Regions from separate parts of the Citrobacter braakii genome, predicted to be linked through region 3. Evidence: predicted binding sites of a transcription regulator. Region 3 holds the regulator's gene; each other region holds the start of a gene.
What was found. The regulator PurR, encoded in region 3, represses purine synthesis genes. The targets are predictions, from matches to a motif close to CANGCAAACGTTTGCNTG.
Positions count from the first base shown of each region.

Region 1: the regulator PurR is predicted to act here: its motif matches at 5,550-5,567, upstream of cybB (cytochrome b561).
Region 2: the regulator PurR is predicted to act here: its motif matches at 3,474-3,491, upstream of purH (bifunctional phosphoribosylaminoimidazolecarboxamide formyltransferase/IMP cyclohydrolase).

Region 1 is NZ_CP045771.1:3,327,041-3,333,334, reverse strand. Features, by position in the region: gene GFC06_RS15560 (S-(hydroxymethyl)glutathione dehydrogenase/class III alcohol dehydrogenase) at 1-730, opposite strand, end outside; gene GFC06_RS15555 (metal/formaldehyde-sensitive transcriptional repressor) at 763-1,038, opposite strand; gene GFC06_RS15550 (AppA family phytase/histidine-type acid phosphatase) at 1,370-2,671, opposite strand; gene GFC06_RS15545 (Y-family DNA polymerase) at 2,950-4,218, opposite strand; gene GFC06_RS15540 (translesion error-prone DNA polymerase V autoproteolytic subunit) at 4,221-4,640, opposite strand; gene cybB (cytochrome b561) at 4,812-5,342, opposite strand; gene GFC06_RS15530 (alpha/beta hydrolase) at 5,583-6,294, shown strand, end outside.
Region 2 is NZ_CP045771.1:671,375-677,668, forward strand. Features, by position in the region: rRNA gene GFC06_RS03050 (23S ribosomal RNA) at 1-1,056, opposite strand, end outside; tRNA gene GFC06_RS03055 (tRNA-Glu) at 1,276-1,351, opposite strand; rRNA gene GFC06_RS03060 (16S ribosomal RNA) at 1,437-2,978, opposite strand; gene purH (bifunctional phosphoribosylaminoimidazolecarboxamide formyltransferase/IMP cyclohydrolase) at 3,598-5,187, shown strand; gene purD (phosphoribosylamine--glycine ligase) at 5,203-6,294, shown strand, end outside.
Region 3 is NZ_CP045771.1:3,554,495-3,560,788, forward strand. Features, by position in the region: gene sodB (superoxide dismutase [Fe]) at 42-623, shown strand; gene GFC06_RS16620 (MFS transporter) at 664-1,833, opposite strand; gene cydH (cytochrome bd-I accessory subunit CydH) at 2,010-2,099, opposite strand; gene purR (HTH-type transcriptional repressor PurR) at 2,397-3,422, shown strand; gene punR (DNA-binding transcriptional activator PunR) at 3,419-4,351, opposite strand; gene punC (purine nucleoside transporter PunC) at 4,465-5,670, shown strand; gene cfa (cyclopropane fatty acyl phospholipid synthase) at 5,961-6,294, shown strand, end outside.

The DNA of each region.
Region 1 (6,294 bases), 230 kb from region 3:
GTTTGTCGTAATCCTTCGGATTGATGAAATCGGTCGCGCCCATTTCACCTGCCAGCGTAAATTTTTCCGGATTGGTATCAACGGCCAGAATACGCCCGGCTTTCGCCTGCGCCGCGCCCTGAATCACCGCCAGGCCAATGCCGCCCAGACCAAATACGGCGACGGTATCACCTTCTTTCACTTTTGCGGTGTTATGGACCGCTCCGATACCGGTGGTCACGCCACACCCCAGCAGACACACTTTGTCCAGCGGAGCCTGCGGGTTAACCTTCGCCAGAGAGATCTCCGCGCAAACGGTGTATTCGCTGAAGGTGCTGGTGCCCATATAGTGATAAATCGGCTCGCCGTTATACGAGAAACGGGTGGTGCCATCCGGCATCAGACCTTTGCCCTGGGTCGCACGTACGGCCTGACACAGGTTAGTTTTACCCGATTTACAGAACTTACACTCGCCACATTCTGCGGTGTATAGCGGGATCACATGATCGCCCGGTTTCAGGCTGGTAACGCCTTCACCCACTTCAACCACAATGCCGCCACCTTCATGGCCGAGCACCGCCGGGAAAACCCCTTCCGGATCGTCGCCTGAGAGCGTAAAAGCATCAGTATGGCACACGCCGGTGTGGGTAATTTTAACCAGCACTTCACCTTTCTTTGGCGGTGCGACATCGATTTCGACAATTTTTAACGGTTGGCCAGGGCCGAATGCAACTGCTGCACGTGATTTCATTTGTCTCTTCCCATTATTGCGAGGTGATGGTGTTATTTTAGATAAGCACGCAGAAGATGGCCGATTTCAGCCATGCGCACGGCACGCTGGTCTGGGGTTGTTTCCCCGCTGACCAGTTCGTCTTTCAGGTGGATCTCAACCATTTCGCCCATCAGGCCATTGGATGCGCCGCGCACGGCGGCAATTTGTTGCAGGATAGCCAAACACGGCTCGCCGGACTCCAGCGCGCGCTCAAGCGCATCAACCTGACCGCGAATACGGCGTACACGGGTGAGAATGCGTTTTTTATCTTCGGGTGAATGCGGCATACGCCCTCCAAATACTATAGGGGGGTATACTATCAGTCTTTTTAACTAATTGTAAAATAAATAACTTGTTATTCTTTAATACGTTGCACAAACAGCACATTTAGACATATCACCGTGTAAAGCGGTTTTAGAGCCGCAACACCGAGCGCTTTGTCGATGGATTCTGCATCGCTGAACAGTCCGGATTTTTTCTGGAGCAGCGTAACTGGATTGTCACTCGCAAAGAACAGGCAATTGAAAGACTCATGTAATTATGATCAATACGAATACCCCCGACTACAAACCGGGGGTTTCTATTTTTTAATACGCTATATATATAATAATTAGTTACTTATTCCGTAACTGCACACTCTGGCACGCGAATTTCCTTAATGAGTCTGGAAAAACTTTTTAACGAACACATTCCCTGACTATTTTTCTCTTCACATGCAATTAATTTTAAATCAACTTTGCCGGCAGGTTTTTCTAACGACAACGGTTGTATATCCCTCATATCTCTCAGCGTCTGATAAACAAATGAAACCTGAACCCAATCCGTATTATCACTGGTTCTTTTCCACTTTTCGAATACAAGCTCCCCACCAGGAGGGGTATTATCGGGTTGACCGGGCAGCGACCAGTTAAGATCTAAAGCCCCGCTTAAATTTGCAAGATTGGTATCATGACCAGCAATAAACAACAGAGATACGGGTAATTTTATACCATACCTGTTTTCTGTCGTACCATTTGTCAATAATGCAGTGTCTATCATATCGAGTAATGGTGTGGCTCTACTACGGGCAACTTCTGGAGTTCTTTGCAAAAGATCAAACTGAGCGTTATGCAGACTTAACAAATCTCTCCATTCTTTTTCTCCCGTAATACGCCCCCAGGCTACCTGTGGCATTCCCTGGGCCTCTTGCAACAGAAATATCTCAGTCAGCGTGGAAGAAAGACTCCAGACACCAGGTAATGATACATTGTCAGGAGTTACCTTAAGTTCAGACGGTAAAGCCTCTGGTAATGTGCATTTCGTAGACTTCTCTGTAGTCTTACATGTCTCCGATTGTGAGAAATTTAAAACATTTTCCAGGGTCCGAAACGAAGATTGATAGCGTTGGGTATACAGTTCAATATTTCCTCCGGCCCGTTCCAGAATAGCGTTTTTAACCTTCAATGTGTTAAACGAACATTTCCCCATTTTTACCGGATTAAAAAGAGGATCAGTTTTTTCTTCATCCTTCTGATAATGCACTTGAATTTGACATTTTGGTGCTAACCCAGCCAGAAACGCCTCACCCGTTTTACGGGTGCGTTGATCCGTGTCTGCAATAACAGCAACCTGCCCTGGAGATGGGCACGTTTGATTATTCAACAGACCTTTGCTCGTGAACCATAAACGTTGATACTGACCTAATTCAGAAACAAGTTCTCCCCCACGAGGCGTTAGCCATCCTAACGGCACATCCCATTGTGGCCATTGATCGGGTGTAACATCTTTCATTATTGGAGTGAACTTCGTAGGTGCTCTTACTCCATGACGACTCACTATCACAACCCGCTCAAGTTTCATACCGTTCTGCTCTTCAGCATGTATTGAGAAAGAACCGCATAAGAGAGAAAAAAATAATAAACGAATGATGAATGTACTCATTACCAGCACCACCTTTTCGTAAGTGAAAAACAAACAACTCGTATAAGCCAGTTCGATAACTGGTTCTATCAGATAGAAATAATCCTACTCCTGAGTTCACAACAATCCAACTTTTTGAATATCAACTTTGTCTCTTATCGAAGTATTAAAGGAGCGCTAATTTAGCCGCACTGGAAAGGTATCCAAGGTTATGGAATCGTTGGCAATTTACAACGTCCTGTCATTGAAAGGATAATTGATCCGGTATAAATAAGGTGGGCGGAAGCCTTGTTTGGCTATCAATTTACCCGCAGCAAATCACTGTATCTCGTTGTATAACGTGGTGAAAGCATGTCTCGCTTCATCGCCCACGGCTGCTGTATCCCTTGCCCGGCAAAGTAGAGCGTTCCTTTCCCCTTTTCAGCATTAAGAGTATCCAGTAGGTCCATCAATTTATCGCTGTTACGCCGCGGGGCGTTATTATCAAAAAGATTCAGCTGTGCAACGCCAGAGCTAAAAAAATCCCCCAGCATAACGCCCGCTTTTTGATAACGTAGCCCCTCTCGCCAAACGGCGTCCAGGCTGCGCGTGGCTGCTGTAATAATGTCCCGGCTATCCTGAGTTGGCGTCAGCAGTTTTATCGATGCGCTGTTACCATAATAAGGTTCATTCAGGGCAAACGGACTGGTTTTGATAAACGTAGAGATAAACCGGCAGTACTGGTGTTCTCTGCGCAGCTTTTCCGCAGCACGTGAAGCATAGGTGCAAATGGCCTCTCTCATGGCGTTGTAATCCGTGAGTTTTTCACCAAACGATCTTGAGCAGATAATTTCCTGCTTATCCGGCGCAAATTCTTCCAGCGCCAGACAAGGCTCACCGCGCAATTCCCGGACGGTTCGCTCAAGCACGACGCTGAAATGTTTACGAATGAAGCGAATATCGGTATCCGCCAGGTCGAGAACCGTTTTAATGCCCATGACGTCCAGTTTCTTGCCGATACGGCGTCCGATGCCCCAGACTTCATCAACCGGGAGTGCTGCCATCAGCTTACGCTGGCGTTCAATATTTGAGAGATCCACGACTCCGCCCGTCTGTTCCTGCCACTTTTTGGCCGCATGGTTTGCCAGTTTGGCCAGGGTTTTGGTCTGAGCGATACCGACCCCAACCGTGAGACGTGTTTTCTGCAAAATGGTTGCTCTGATTTCCTGACCAAAATCCGTAAGATCCCTGCAGTTTCGCACGCCCGTTAAATCACAAAAGGCTTCATCAATACTGTATATCTCCACGCGTGGCGATAACTCCTCCAGAATCGACATCACCCTGCTGCTCATATCCGCATACAGCTCGTAGTTCGAACTAAAACAGAACACGCCATAGCGCCTGAACAGATCTTTCTGTTTGAAGTACGGAGCGCCCATATTAACGCCAAGCGCCTTTGCCTCTACGCTGCTGGCAATAACGCAGCCATCGTTGTTTGAAAGAACGACAACGGGCTTCCCTTTCAGATCAGGCCGGAATGCCGACTCACAGCTGGCATAAAACGCGTTAACATCCACCAGTGCAAACATCATCAGCCCGCTGCTTTAATGATAAATGTCACCACGCCAAATATATCCAGCGTGTCCTCGCTGCTAATCATGATCGGCGCGTAGGCGCTGTTCTCTGGCTTCAGCATCACAACCGGATGTAATTGCAGGCGTTTAACGGTGAATTCGCCCTCAACGGCGGCAATAACAATGTCTCCATGGGCAGGTTTTCTGGCGCTGTCGACAATCAGTAAATCGCCCTCGCCGATCCCTGCCCCCCTCATAGAGTCGCCAGATGATTTAACAAAATAGGTTGCGCTGGGATGCCGTACCAGCAGGTCATTGAGGTCGATACGTTTCTCAACGTAGTCCTGTGCAGGAGATGGAAAACCGCAGGGCACAAGATCGCTAAATAACGGAAAGTGTTTAATTTCGCGGCGTTCCGCAGGCTGGAAAAACAACATAATAATCTGCCTCTCATTCACTGTATTTATATACAGTAGTTTTAATAAGAGCAGCAATCAAGTAGCGAGTGTGATGAACTGGACGTTGTTTAACCATCTTGTCGGTAAGTTTTTATGATGTCTGGAAAAATAATCGGCTAAAAAAATACCCCGCATTTGCGGGGCATTACATCAGGAGCGTTTTCGCGGCATCATGCGCAGCAGCGTATTGTCCTTCCAGAAATAGTGGTGCATCAGGGCCGCAGCGGCATGCAGAGCAATAACAAAATAGCCCAGATTTGCCAGCGTCACGTGCCAGGACTTCAGCATATCCACTACATCAAAATTGGCCTCTGCCGCATGCGGCATAACGATGCCGAATGCAATCCACGGGTTACCCCGGTTGTACATCATCACCAGTCCAATAATCGGCAGAACAATAAACAGCAGATAGATAACCAGATGCCCCAGATGCGCCATTCCGGTCATCATCGGCTTCGGTTTTGGCACAATCGGCGGTGCCGGATATTTTAGCCTGACCAGCAGACGCGCCACCATCAGCGTTAAAATAGTGATGCCACAGGATACGTGCACCATGTTAAATAAGGGACGATAGCTGCGCGGGAAAAATCCGCGAAACTCCATAGCGCTGTAGGCCACAATGACCAACAAAAAGACCAGCCAGTGAATGCCAATTTGCAGGCCAGAATACTTATTCCCCATACCACTTCCTGAATAAAAACAATAATGCGTCACCATAACGGGCTTTTGTTAAAAATTCATTAACTTTTGCTCACCCGGCTTATTCGTACGCGGGATAAATTTATCAGGCTCTCGCCTTCCGGCGGAGATTCGCCTCCACCGTCTTTCATTTCCCGCGAATTCAATACGTCGTGAGTCTCTCCCCGTTTTCAATTCATTAACTATGTTATAGCTAACCTTTGCCACTGAGGGAGCATAGTAATGGAAGCACTGAGTCGTGAAGCGTTAGAAAACATGATGGAGCAAGCCGTTGCCCACGCGGCCACCTTCTCATGCTGGCCGCAGGGTGAAGCCCCCGGAGCAAAAAACAGCGATGCGGTATTCACGCCTGAACCCCGGCATACCGGAACGTCTGCTTATGATCGTGCGGTAACCGGCATTCGTGCACCAGAAATTACCGTTTACGCCCCTGCAAAACCTAACGGCACAGGGATCCTTGTTACCCCTGGCGGCTCTTATCGTCGCGTGGTGATGGATAAAGAAGGCAGCGCACTGGCACCGTTCTTTAACGCTCACGGTTATACCCTGTTTGTGATGACCTACCGCATGCCGGGCGATGGTCACGAGGAAGGCGCAAATGCGCCGCTGGCCGATGCCCAACGCGCCATGCGCTACATTCGCGCCAACGCTCATGAATGGAAAATCAACCCTGACCGTATCGGCGTGTTGGGCTTCTCCTCCGGGGGACACGTGGCCGCCAGTCTGGGAACCCGGTTTGACGAATCGGTTTATACGCCGATTGATAGCATAGACGAACAATCTGCGCGCCCTGCTTTTATGGCGCTGGTGTACCCGGTGATCACCCTGCGCGAAGATATCGGTCACCCAGGCTCTCGCCTTGAGCTGGTTGGCGCAACGCCCGAAAAGGAAGACCTGCAGCGCTATTCTCTTGAAGAGCGAGTGGATAACACAA
Region 2 (6,294 bases), 2.0 Mb from region 3:
TCCTGGCTGTCTGTGCCTTCCCACATCGTTTCCCACTTAACCATGACTTTGGGACCTTAGCTGGCGGTCTGGGTTGTTTCCCTCTTCACGACGGACGTTAGCACCCGCCGTGTGTCTCCCGTGATAACATTCTTCGGTATTCGCAGTTTGCATCGGGTTGGTAAGTCGGGATGACCCCCTAGCCGAAACAGTGCTCTACCCCCGAAGATGAATTCACGAGGCGCTACCTAAATAGCTTTCGGGGAGAACCAGCTATCTCCCGGTTTGATTGGCCTTTCACCCCCAGCCACAAGTCATCCGCTAATTTTTCAACATTAGTCGGTTCGGTCCTCCAGTTAGTGTTACCCAACCTTCAACCTGCCCATGGCTAGATCACCGGGTTTCGGGTCTATACCCTGCAACTTAACGCCCAGTTAAGACTCGGTTTCCCTTCGGCTCCCCTATTCGGTTAACCTTGCTACAGAATATAAGTCGCTGACCCATTATACAAAAGGTACGCAGTCACCCCATAAAGAGGCTCCCACTGCTTGTACGTACACGGTTTCAGGTTCTTTTTCACTCCCCTCGCCGGGGTTCTTTTCGCCTTTCCCTCACGGTACTGGTTCACTATCGGTCAGTCAGGAGTATTTAGCCTTGGAGGATGGTCCCCCCATATTCAGACAGGATACCACGTGTCCCGCCCTACTCTTCGAGTTCACAACACATGCACTTTTGTGTACGGGGCTATCACCCTGTATCGCCGGACTTTCCAGACCGTTCCACTACCACACATGCTGATTCAGACTCTGGGCTGCTCCCCGTTCGCTCGCCGCTACTGGGGGAATCTCGGTTGATTTCTTTTCCTCGGGGTACTTAGATGTTTCAGTTCCCCCGGTTCGCTTCATTACGCTATGTATTCACGCAATGATAGTGTGACGAATCACACTGGGTTTCCCCATTCGGAAATCGCCGGTTATAACGGTTCATATCACCTTACCGACGCTTATCGCAGATTAGCACGTCCTTCATCGCCTCTGACTGCCAGGGCATCCACCGTGTACGCTTAGTCGCTTAACCTCACAACCCGAAGATGTTTCGTAAAACACTTCAGTATTGCGAAAATTTGAGAGACTCGAACACACCGCTTTTCATTTCTTATTACGGAGAAATGAAACAGTGTGTCGTTTCAATTTTCAGCTTGATCCAGATTTTTAAAGAGCAAATATCTCAAACGAGACTCGGAAGTCTGTTTTGAGATACTTCGGTCGGCGACTTTCACTCACACATACCAGCAAGTGGCGTCCCCTAGGGGATTCGAACCCCTGTTACCGCCGTGAAAGGGCGGTGTCCTGGGCCTCTAGACGAAGGGGACACTGAAGTCTCAATCGCAAGACGCCTTGCTATTTACTTTTCATCAGACAATCTGTGTGAGCACTACAAAGGTCGGTTCTTTAAGGTAAGGAGGTGATCCAACCGCAGGTTCCCCTACGGTTACCTTGTTACGACTTCACCCCAGTCATGAATCACAAAGTGGTAAGCGCCCTCCCGAAGGTTAAGCTACCTACTTCTTTTGCAACCCACTCCCATGGTGTGACGGGCGGTGTGTACAAGGCCCGGGAACGTATTCACCGTGGCATTCTGATCCACGATTACTAGCGATTCCGACTTCATGGAGTCGAGTTGCAGACTCCAATCCGGACTACGACATACTTTATGAGGTCCGCTTGCTCTCGCGAGGTCGCTTCTCTTTGTATATGCCATTGTAGCACGTGTGTAGCCCTACTCGTAAGGGCCATGATGACTTGACGTCATCCCCACCTTCCTCCAGTTTATCACTGGCAGTCTCCTTTGAGTTCCCGGCCGAACCGCTGGCAACAAAGGATAAGGGTTGCGCTCGTTGCGGGACTTAACCCAACATTTCACAACACGAGCTGACGACAGCCATGCAGCACCTGTCTCAGAGTTCCCGAAGGCACCAAAGCATCTCTGCTAAGTTCTCTGGATGTCAAGAGTAGGTAAGGTTCTTCGCGTTGCATCGAATTAAACCACATGCTCCACCGCTTGTGCGGGCCCCCGTCAATTCATTTGAGTTTTAACCTTGCGGCCGTACTCCCCAGGCGGTCGACTTAACGCGTTAGCTCCGGAAGCCACGCCTCAAGGGCACAACCTCCAAGTCGACATCGTTTACGGCGTGGACTACCAGGGTATCTAATCCTGTTTGCTCCCCACGCTTTCGCACCTGAGCGTCAGTCTTTGTCCAGGGGGCCGCCTTCGCCACCGGTATTCCTCCAGATCTCTACGCATTTCACCGCTACACCTGGAATTCTACCCCCCTCTACAAGACTCTAGCCTGCCAGTTTCGGATGCAGTTCCCAGGTTGAGCCCGGGGATTTCACATCCGACTTGACAGACCGCCTGCGTGCGCTTTACGCCCAGTAATTCCGATTAACGCTTGCACCCTCCGTATTACCGCGGCTGCTGGCACGGAGTTAGCCGGTGCTTCTTCTGCGAGTAACGTCAATTGCTGTAGTTATTAACCACAACACCTTCCTCCTCGCTGAAAGTACTTTACAACCCGAAGGCCTTCTTCATACACGCGGCATGGCTGCATCAGGCTTGCGCCCATTGTGCAATATTCCCCACTGCTGCCTCCCGTAGGAGTCTGGACCGTGTCTCAGTTCCAGTGTGGCTGGTCATCCTCTCAGACCAGCTAGGGATCGTCGCCTAGGTGAGCCGTTACCCCACCTACTAGCTAATCCCATCTGGGCACATCCGATGGCAAGAGGCCCGAAGGTCCCCCTCTTTGGTCTTGCGACGTTATGCGGTATTAGCTACCGTTTCCAGTAGTTATCCCCCTCCATCGGGCAGTTTCCCAGACATTACTCACCCGTCCGCCACTCGTCACCCAAGGAGCAAGCTCCTCTGTGCTACCGTTCGACTTGCATGTGTTAGGCCTGCCGCCAGCGTTCAATCTGAGCCATGATCAAACTCTTCAATTTAAGTTTGATGCTCGTGAATTAAACTTCGTAATGAATTACGTGTTCACTCAGAGACTTGGTATTCATTTTTCGTCTTGCGACGTTAAGAATCCGTATCTTCGAGTGCCCACACAGATTGTCTGATAAATTGTTAAAGAGCAGTTGCGACGCGCTTTAGCGCTCTGTCGCGAGGTGGCGTATATTACGCTTTCCTCTTTCAGAGTCAACCCTCATTTTCAGGTTTTTCTCTTCAACCGAACCGGCTGTTTGTGTGAAGTGATTCACATCCGCCGTGTCGATGGAGGCGCATTATAGGGAGTTTCCCGCGGCCCGCAACCCTTAAATTACAGAAAAATGACTGACCGCTGCATTCCACAGCAAAACCCCGCCTTATACCCATTTACACACAGAGTTATCCACAAACCACGCGATCGTTTGTGCACTTCTCTGTTTATATGAGCATCCTTCAACGGAAAAAGAAGAGGTCAAAATCGAAAATTAAAAATTCGCGAGCGTTGCGCAAACGTTTTCGTTACAATGCCCCCGCACAACAAGGATGCCCCGTAAGGGGCGTTAGCTGAGTTTTTAGCCAAGAATTCACCTAACGCTCTCTGTAATAGTCAAATCCAGGGGATTTACCATGCAACAACGTCGTCCAGTCCGCCGCGCTCTGCTCAGTGTTTCTGACAAGGCCGGTATCATCGAATTCGCTCAGGCACTTTCCGCACGCGGTGTGGAGCTGCTGTCTACAGGTGGCACTGCGCGCCTGTTAGCTGAGAAAGGTCTGCCAGTGACCGAAGTTTCCGATTACACCGGCTTCCCGGAAATGATGGATGGACGCGTAAAGACCCTGCATCCGAAAGTCCACGGAGGCATTCTTGGTCGTCGTGGTCAGGACGACGGGATTATGGAACAGCACGACATCGCACCTATCGACATGGTGGTTGTTAACCTGTACCCGTTCGCCGAGACCGTTGCCCGTGAAGGCTGCTCGCTGGAAGATGCGGTAGAAAACATTGATATCGGCGGCCCGACGATGGTGCGTTCCGCTGCCAAGAACCATAAAGATGTGGCTATCGTTGTGAAGAGCAGCGACTACGCCGCCATTATTAAAGAGATGGATGCCAACGACGGTTCTCTGACCCTCAACACACGTTTCGATCTCGCGATTAAAGCCTTCGAACACACCGCCGCTTACGACAGCATGATCGCCAACTACTTCGGTAGCATGGTTCCGGCCTACCACGGCGAAAGCAAAGAAGCCGCCGGTCGCTTTCCACGTACACTGAACCTGAACTTCATTAAGAAGCAGGATATGCGCTACGGCGAGAACAGCCACCAACAGGCTGCCTTCTATATAGAAGAGAATGTTAAAGAAGCGTCCGTTGCCACCGCGCAGCAGGTACAGGGCAAAGCACTTTCCTACAACAACATCGCCGATACCGATGCGGCGCTGGAGTGCGTAAAAGAATTCAACGAGCCAGCCTGTGTGATCGTCAAACACGCTAACCCGTGCGGCGTGGCTGTCAGTACCTCTATTCTCGATGCTTACGACCGCGCCTATAAAACCGACCCGACCTCCGCGTTCGGCGGCATCATCGCCTTCAACCGCGAACTGGATGCCGAAACTGCTCAAGCCATCATTTCCCGTCAGTTCGTGGAAGTGATCATCGCGCCATCCGCAACCGAAGACGCACTGAAAATCACCGCCGCCAAACAGAACGTCCGCGTGCTGACCTGCGGTCAGTGGGCACAACGTGTGCCGGGCCTGGACTTCAAACGCGTTAACGGCGGTCTGCTGGTTCAGGATCGTGACCTGGGTATGGTGAGCGAAGGTGAACTGCGCGTAGTTTCCAAACGTCAGCCGACTGAACAGGAACTGCGCGATGCGCTGTTCTGCTGGAAAGTAGCTAAATTTGTAAAATCCAACGCCATTGTTTACGCCAAAGAGAACATGACTATCGGCATAGGCGCAGGCCAGATGAGCCGCGTATATTCCGCAAAAATCGCCGGGATTAAAGCCGCCGACGAAGGTCTGGAAGTTCAAGGTTCCTCTATGGCATCCGACGCCTTCTTCCCGTTCCGCGATGGGATTGATGCCGCCGCCGCCGCCGGTGTGACCTGCGTGATCCAGCCAGGCGGTTCTATCCGTGATGATGAAGTCATTGCTGCCGCCGACGAGCACGGCATAGCGATGGTGTTCACCGACATGCGCCACTTCCGCCATTAATCCACGGAGCAGACGATGAAAGTATTAGTGATTGGCAACGGCGGGCGCGAACACGCGCTGGCCTGGAAAGCGGCGCAGTCGCCAAAAGTCGAAACGGTATTTGTTGCGCCAGGCAACGCGGGCACCGCGCTGGAACCTGCGCTGCAAAACGTGGCAATCGGCGTGACCGATATTCCGGCGCTGCTGAGCTTTGCCCAAAATGAGAAGATCGATCTGACCATCGTTGGCCCAGAAGCGCCTCTGGTAATTGGCGTGGTCGATGCGTTTCGCGCTGCCGGTCTGAAAATCTTCGGCCCAACCGAAGGTGCAGCACAGTTGGAAGGCTCCAAAGCCTTCACCAAAGATTTCCTTGCCCGTCATAACATTCCGACGGCGGAGTATCAGAACTTCACCGAGATTGAGCCTGCGCTGGCCTATCTGCGTGAGAAAGGCGCGCCGATCGTTATCAAGGCCGACGGCCTGGCCGCCGGTAAAGGCGTTATCGTCGCGATGACGCTGGAGGAAGCCGAAGCCGCCGTTCATGACATGCTGGCAGGTAACGCTTTTGGTGATGCGGGCCACCGTATCGTTATCGAAGAGTTCCTCGACGGTGAAGAAGCGAGCTTTATCGTGATGGTTGACGGCGAGCACGTGCTGCCAATGGCCACCAGCCAGGACCACAAACGCGTGGGCAACGGCGATACCGGTCCGAACACCGGCGGTATGGGCGCTTACTCACCTGCACCGGTGGTGACTGACGACGTTCATCAGCGCACCATGGAACGCATCATCTGGCCAACCGTAAAAGGCATGGCGGCGGAAGGGAACACTTACACCGGTTTCCTGTACGCGGGTCTGATGATCGACAAACAGGGCAACCCGAAGGTTATCGAGTTCAACTGCCGCTTCGGCGATCCGGAAACCCAGCCGATTATGCTGCGTATGAAATCGGATCTGGTTGAACTGTGCCTTGCCGCCTGTGATGGCAAGCTGGATGAGAAAACCTCTGAGTGGGACGAACGCGCCTCTTTGGGCGTAGTGATTGCCGCAGGGGGTTATCCGGGCAACTACAATACTGGCGATGAGATCCACGGCCTGCCGCTGGAAGAAGTCGCTGACGGTAAAGTG
Region 3 (6,294 bases):
GCTATTGTGTGTACTCAATATAAATAATAAGGAGAGAAGCAATGTCGTTTGAATTACCTGCATTACCGTATGCCAAAGATGCTCTGGCACCGCACATTTCTGCCGAAACGCTGGAATATCACTATGGCAAACACCATCAAACTTACGTGACTAATCTGAACAACCTGATTAAAGGCACGGCGTTTGAAGGCAAATCACTGGAAGAGATCGTACGTAGCTCTGAAGGCGGTGTATTCAATAACGCAGCACAGGTATGGAACCACACGTTCTACTGGAACTGCCTGGCACCGAACGCAGGTGGCGAACCTACCGGTAAACTGGCCGAAGCAATTGCCGCCTCCTTTGGCAGCTTTGCGGATTTCAAAGCGCAGTTCACCGATGCCGCTATTAAAAACTTCGGTTCTGGCTGGACCTGGCTGGTAAAAGGAACGGATGGCAAACTGGCTATCGTTTCCACCTCCAATGCAGGTACACCGCTGACCACCGACGCGACGCCGCTGATGACCGTTGACGTATGGGAACACGCCTACTACATCGATTATCGCAATGCCCGTCCTGGCTACCTGGAAAACTTCTGGGCGCTGGTGAACTGGGAATTTGTTGCGAAGAACTTCGCAGCATAAAAAAGATGACGCAGAAGGAGAACCCTTCTGCGTTTTAGCATTAATTCGCGGTAGTGAAAGCCTCTTCAGGCTGTTTGCGCGCCGAGATAAAGACCAGCAGCAGCGCAAGCCCCGCCACAATTGCCCCCATCACCGGAACAAAGCTGTAGCCCAACCCACCGGAAATCACCGCCCCACCGGCTGCGGCACCCAGAGCATTCCCCAGATTAAACGCGCCAATGTTGACTGACGATGATAATCCAGGCGCTTCGCTGGCAACACGCATCACGCGCATCTGCAACGGCGGAACGACCGCAAACGTCGCTGCCCCCCAGACCACCATACTAACTGCCGCACCCAGCTCATTACGCGCCAGGAAAGGAATGGCCAGCATAATAACCATCAGCAGCAGTAAAAAGCCTTTCAGCGTACCGTTGACGGAACGGTCAGCCAGTTTGCCACCAAGATAGTTACCGATTGAGAAGCCAACGCCAATCAGCACCAGCATACCGGTCACAAACGCCGGTGTGGCATGGGTGATCGTATGTAACACTGGTGAGATATAGGTATAAAGCGTGAACATCGCCCCGGCTCCCAGAACGGTCGTCAGCAGCGCCGACAGCACCTGCGGACGCATAAGTACCGCCAGTTCGCTACGGACATCCGGGCGCTCTCCCGCCCCACCTTTGGGTAATGAGAAGAACAGGCTGACCATGGCGATGACGCCCAGACCCGCCGTTGCCATAAACGACATACGCCAACCGATGGTTTCACCAAGCCAGGTCGCCGCAGGAACACCGCCGATATTGGCAATGGTCAACCCCATAAACATGGTTGCCACGGCGCTGGCCTGCTTATGTTTGGGTACTACGCTTGCAGCGACAACGGAGCCAAGACCAAAAAATGCCCCATGGTTCAGACTGGTCAAAATACGCGATAACATCAGGGTGGTGTAATCCGGCGAAATAGCCGAAAGCACGTTGCCCAGCGTGAAAATCGCCATCAGGAATATCAACGCATTACGTCGCGCACGATGGGACAGCAGTAATGTCATCAGCGGAGCACCCACCATCACCCCAACCGCATACGCGCTGATTAACATTCCGGCCGCGGGAATCGAGACATCCACACCTTTGGCAATGACGGGCAATAATCCCATTGGCGAAAATTCAGTGGTGCCAATGCCAAACGCGCCGATCGCCAGCGCCAGTAAAGGATAATTGAGTTTCATATTTCGACTCCGTAACGTCGAGCCGGGGCGCGACATAAAATAAGAGTCAAAAGCATGACATTGATCGCAAAATTAATAAAGTTAACAAAATTGCAAAAGACTTTTGCTTATTCGCAAACAATCGACGGGAAAGGCAAGCGGAAAGGATGAGGGAGAGCGAACTCCCTCGGGGGAAATCAATGCAGCGCTGCGGTCAGGCCACCCGCGACGATCAAACCCAGAACAATAATGGTAGTCACTAACGAAAATTTCAGATCGGTGCTCATCAAGTTTTCTCCTTTTTATTCCCACACAAAAAGTGATATTGCGCATTTTTACACACTTGAAAGCAAAAATCTCTCACGATTTATATTGATAACTGCTTTTAACTCTTCCCCTTTTCGTTAAGATCAGACAAAATTCCACGCTTACTTGATTAGCGTACCGGCCATTGACCCCTTCCTGACGTTCCGTGTCGTTTTCCCGGCGTGCCGCAACCCTTACGTTGCGCTAAGGGTGTGTTAAGGCAAACGTTTACCTGGAGTATTCTCAGGAGCTTAGGATATGGTCTGGAGTGAGATGTAATGGCAACAATTAAAGATGTAGCGAAGCGAGCAAACGTTTCCACTACAACCGTATCACACGTAATTAACAAGACGCGCTTTGTCGCGGAAGAAACGCGTAATGCTGTCTGGGCGGCGATCAAAGAGCTGCACTATTCTCCGAGCGCCGTGGCGCGCAGCCTGAAGGTGAATCACACCAAGTCTATTGGCTTGCTGGCCACCAGCAGCGAAGCGGCCTATTTCGCTGAAATTATCGAAGCCGTTGAGAAAAACTGTTTCCAGAAAGGCTATACCCTGATTCTGGGTAACGCATGGAACAGTCTCGAAAAACAGCAGGCTTATCTGTCAATGATGGCGCAAAAGCGCGTTGATGGTCTGCTGGTGATGTGTTCTGAGTATCCGGAGTCGCTGCTTTCGATGCTCGAAGAGTACCGCCATATTCCGATGGTCGTCATGGACTGGGGCGAAGCTAAAGCCGACTTTACCGATACGGTCATTGATAACGCCTTCGAAGGCGGTTACATGGCGGGTCGGTATCTGGTAGAACGCGGTCATCGTGAGATTGGCGTGATCCCAGGCCCAATGGAGCGTAATACCGGAGCCGGGCGTCTGGCAGGCTTTATGAAAGCGATGGAAGAAGCGCTGATTAAAGTTCCTGAAAACTGGATTGTGCAGGGCGATTTTGAGCCTGAATCGGGCTATCGCGCCATGCAGCAAATTCTGTCACAGTCGCATCGTCCGACCGCCGTCTTCTGCGGTGGCGATATCATGGCGATGGGTGCGCTGTGCGCCGCTGACGAGATGGGACTGCGCGTACCGCAGGATGTCTCGCTCATCGGTTACGACAACGTGCGCAACGCCCGCTTCTTCACGCCGGCTCTGACGACCATTCACCAGCCTAAAGATTCACTGGGGGAAACGGCCTTCAACATGCTGTTAGACCGTATCGTGAATAAACGTGAAGAGTCGCAGTCTATCGAGGTTCATCCGCGCCTGGTAGAACGCCGTTCCGTTGCCGACGGCCCGTTCCGCGATTACCGTCGTTAAGACTGTGGTGCGGGAGCCTCATCGGGCTCCCGCAACCATTCCTTATTCAGCGTTTCACTATCCCCTAAATAGTCCAGCAGCCAGCTCAATGCCGGCGATGTATCGTTCTGTTGCCATGTCAGGCAACATGCGGCATCAGGAAATGGATTCTCCAGCTGTAGCGCGACCCATTTGCCGCTATCAATCCACGGTTTGGCAAAATGCGTCGGTACCATGCCCACGCACAGACCTGCAGATAAACAGGTAGCAGAAGATTCCCAGTCAGGCACCACAACGCGCTTTTGGTTATCCAGCAGCCAGGTAATACGCTTAGGAAGCGTACGCGACGTGTCTTCACGCACCAGCGACGGCCAGTTGCGCAACGTATCGTCGCTTAGCGGTCCGGGCATTGACGCCAACGGATGATGGCTTGCCACCACGCAGCTCCAGCTCAGCATTCCCATGTCGCGGAAGGTATAGCGTCCCCCCACCGGAATCGCCTGCGTGGCGCCGATTGCCAGCTCAACGCGCCCATCGGACAGCGCATCCCAGACACCGTTAAACACCTCCTGGAAAACCAGCAGTTCGACATCATCAAAATGACGATAGAAATCCACGATCATCTGTCGGGTACGATCCGGGCGGACAATGTTATCTACCGCGATCGCCAACTGCCCGCGCCAGCCGTTGGCAATTTGCTGACATTGCTGGCGGGTGATCTGCATTTTTTTGATAACAGAGCGGCCTTCTTTGAGAAACCATGCACCGGCAGGCGTCAATTCCACATCCCGATGGCGTCGCTCAAAAAGCGGCACCGCCAGCCACTCTTCCAGTTGACGCACGGTGTAGCTTACCGCCGAGGGTACGCGGTGCAACTCCTGCGCGGCCGAACTAAAGCTACCGTTACGCGCAACCGCATCCACAACTTCAAGTGAATATTCCGACCACATATTCTGCCCACAAAAAATTTGAAATCAGTAAGCAAATATTAGCGTTTCACAGCAAGAATTACACTCACTACACTCAGCGGCATTGTTCTACTGCTAAAAAAAGAGAAATGATGATGCAACCTGGGAAAGGATTTTTAGTCTGGCTGGCGGGTCTTAGCGTACTCGGCTTTCTGGCAACGGATATGTATCTGCCCGCCTTCGCCGCAATTCAGTCCGATCTGCAGACACCTGCATCTGCCGTCAGCGCCAGCCTTAGCTTATTCTTAGCGGGTTTTGCCGTCGCGCAACTTCTGTGGGGGCCGCTCTCTGACCATTATGGCCGCAAGCCAGTTTTGCTTCTGGGTTTATCCATCTTCGCGCTGGGCAGTTTGGGCATGCTGTGGGTTGAAAATGCCACCGGTCTGCTGGTACTGCGCTTTGTTCAGGCCGTTGGCGTTTGTGCGGCATCGGTTATCTGGCAGGCGCTGGTCACCGATTATTATCCTTCACAAAAAGTAAACCGCATCTTTGCCACCATTATGCCATTGGTCGGGTTATCCCCGGCATTAGCGCCGTTATTAGGCAGTTGGATCCTGGTACATTTTTCCTGGCAGGCCATTTTCGCCACCCTGTTTGCCATTACTCTAATCCTGATGCTTCCGGCTCTGCGCTTAAAACCAACAGCTAAAGCACGCGACGACAGCCAGGATAAACTGACTTTCGCTACCCTGTTGCGCTCAAAAGTTTACCGCGGAAACGTGCTGATTTATGCCGCCTGCTCCGCGAGCTTCTTCGCGTGGCTGACGGGTTCCCCGTTCATCCTCAGCGAAATGGGCTACAGTCCGGCGGTGATTGGCCTGAGCTATGTTCCACAAACCATCGCTTTCTTAATTGGTGGTTACGGCTGCCGCGCTGCGCTGCAAAAATGGCAGGGCCGTCAGTTGCTGCCCTGGTTACTCATTCTGTATGCCTTTAGCGTAGTGGCCACCTGGGCAACCGGCTTTATTCACCATGTTGCGCTGGCTGAAATCCTCATCCCATTCTGCGTTATGGCGATTGCCAATGGAGCAATCTACCCTATTGTTGTGGCTCAGGCGTTACGTCCTTTCCCACAGGCTACGGGACGCGCAGCGGCATTGCAGAACACACTGCAACTGGGTTTATGCTTCCTGGCAAGCCTTGTGGTTTCCTGGTTGATCGCCACCCCGCTGCTCACCACCACCAGCGTGATGCTGACAACGGTGCTGCTGGCGGCCGCGGGTTACAAAATGCAATCGCAGAAGGCTAACGCCCCGCACACAGATGATCGGGCGCAAATTGCCCACGGTGAGTCTCACTAGTAATCACCCTTGATAATTGATTAGCCTGCTAATATTTATTGGTTGAATCGTCAAAAATTCAGGCCTATACTGATTTCCAGTTGTTAAAAAAACGATAATTGTTATGTGTTAACGGGGACAAGAACGTTCCCGTTTTCCCATGGATGGTCTTTTCGGCAAGGGTTCCTCCCTTCCTCTGTTCTACGTCGGATTATAGATTCGCGGATTAATTCCGTGAGAGTTCTCACAAAGCCCAAAAAAGCGTCTACGCTATTTTAAGGTTCTGATCACCGACCAGTGATGGAGAAGCTATGAGTTCATCGTGTATAGAAGACGTCAGCGTACCGGATGATGACTGGTACCGCATCACCAATGAATTATTAAGCCGTGCAGGTATTACCATTAATGGTCCGGCACCGGCAGATATTCGCGTAACGAACCCCGATTTTTTCAAACGCGTACTGCAGGAAGGATCGTTAGGGTTGGGCGAAAGTTATATGGATGGCTGGTGGGAATGCGACCGGCTGGACATGTTTTTTTGTAAAGTCCTGCGCGCCGGTCTTGAAAACCAACTCCCCCGCCACTTTAAAGATACGCTCCGTATCGCCACGGCTCGCCTGTTCAATTTACAGACCAAAAAACGTG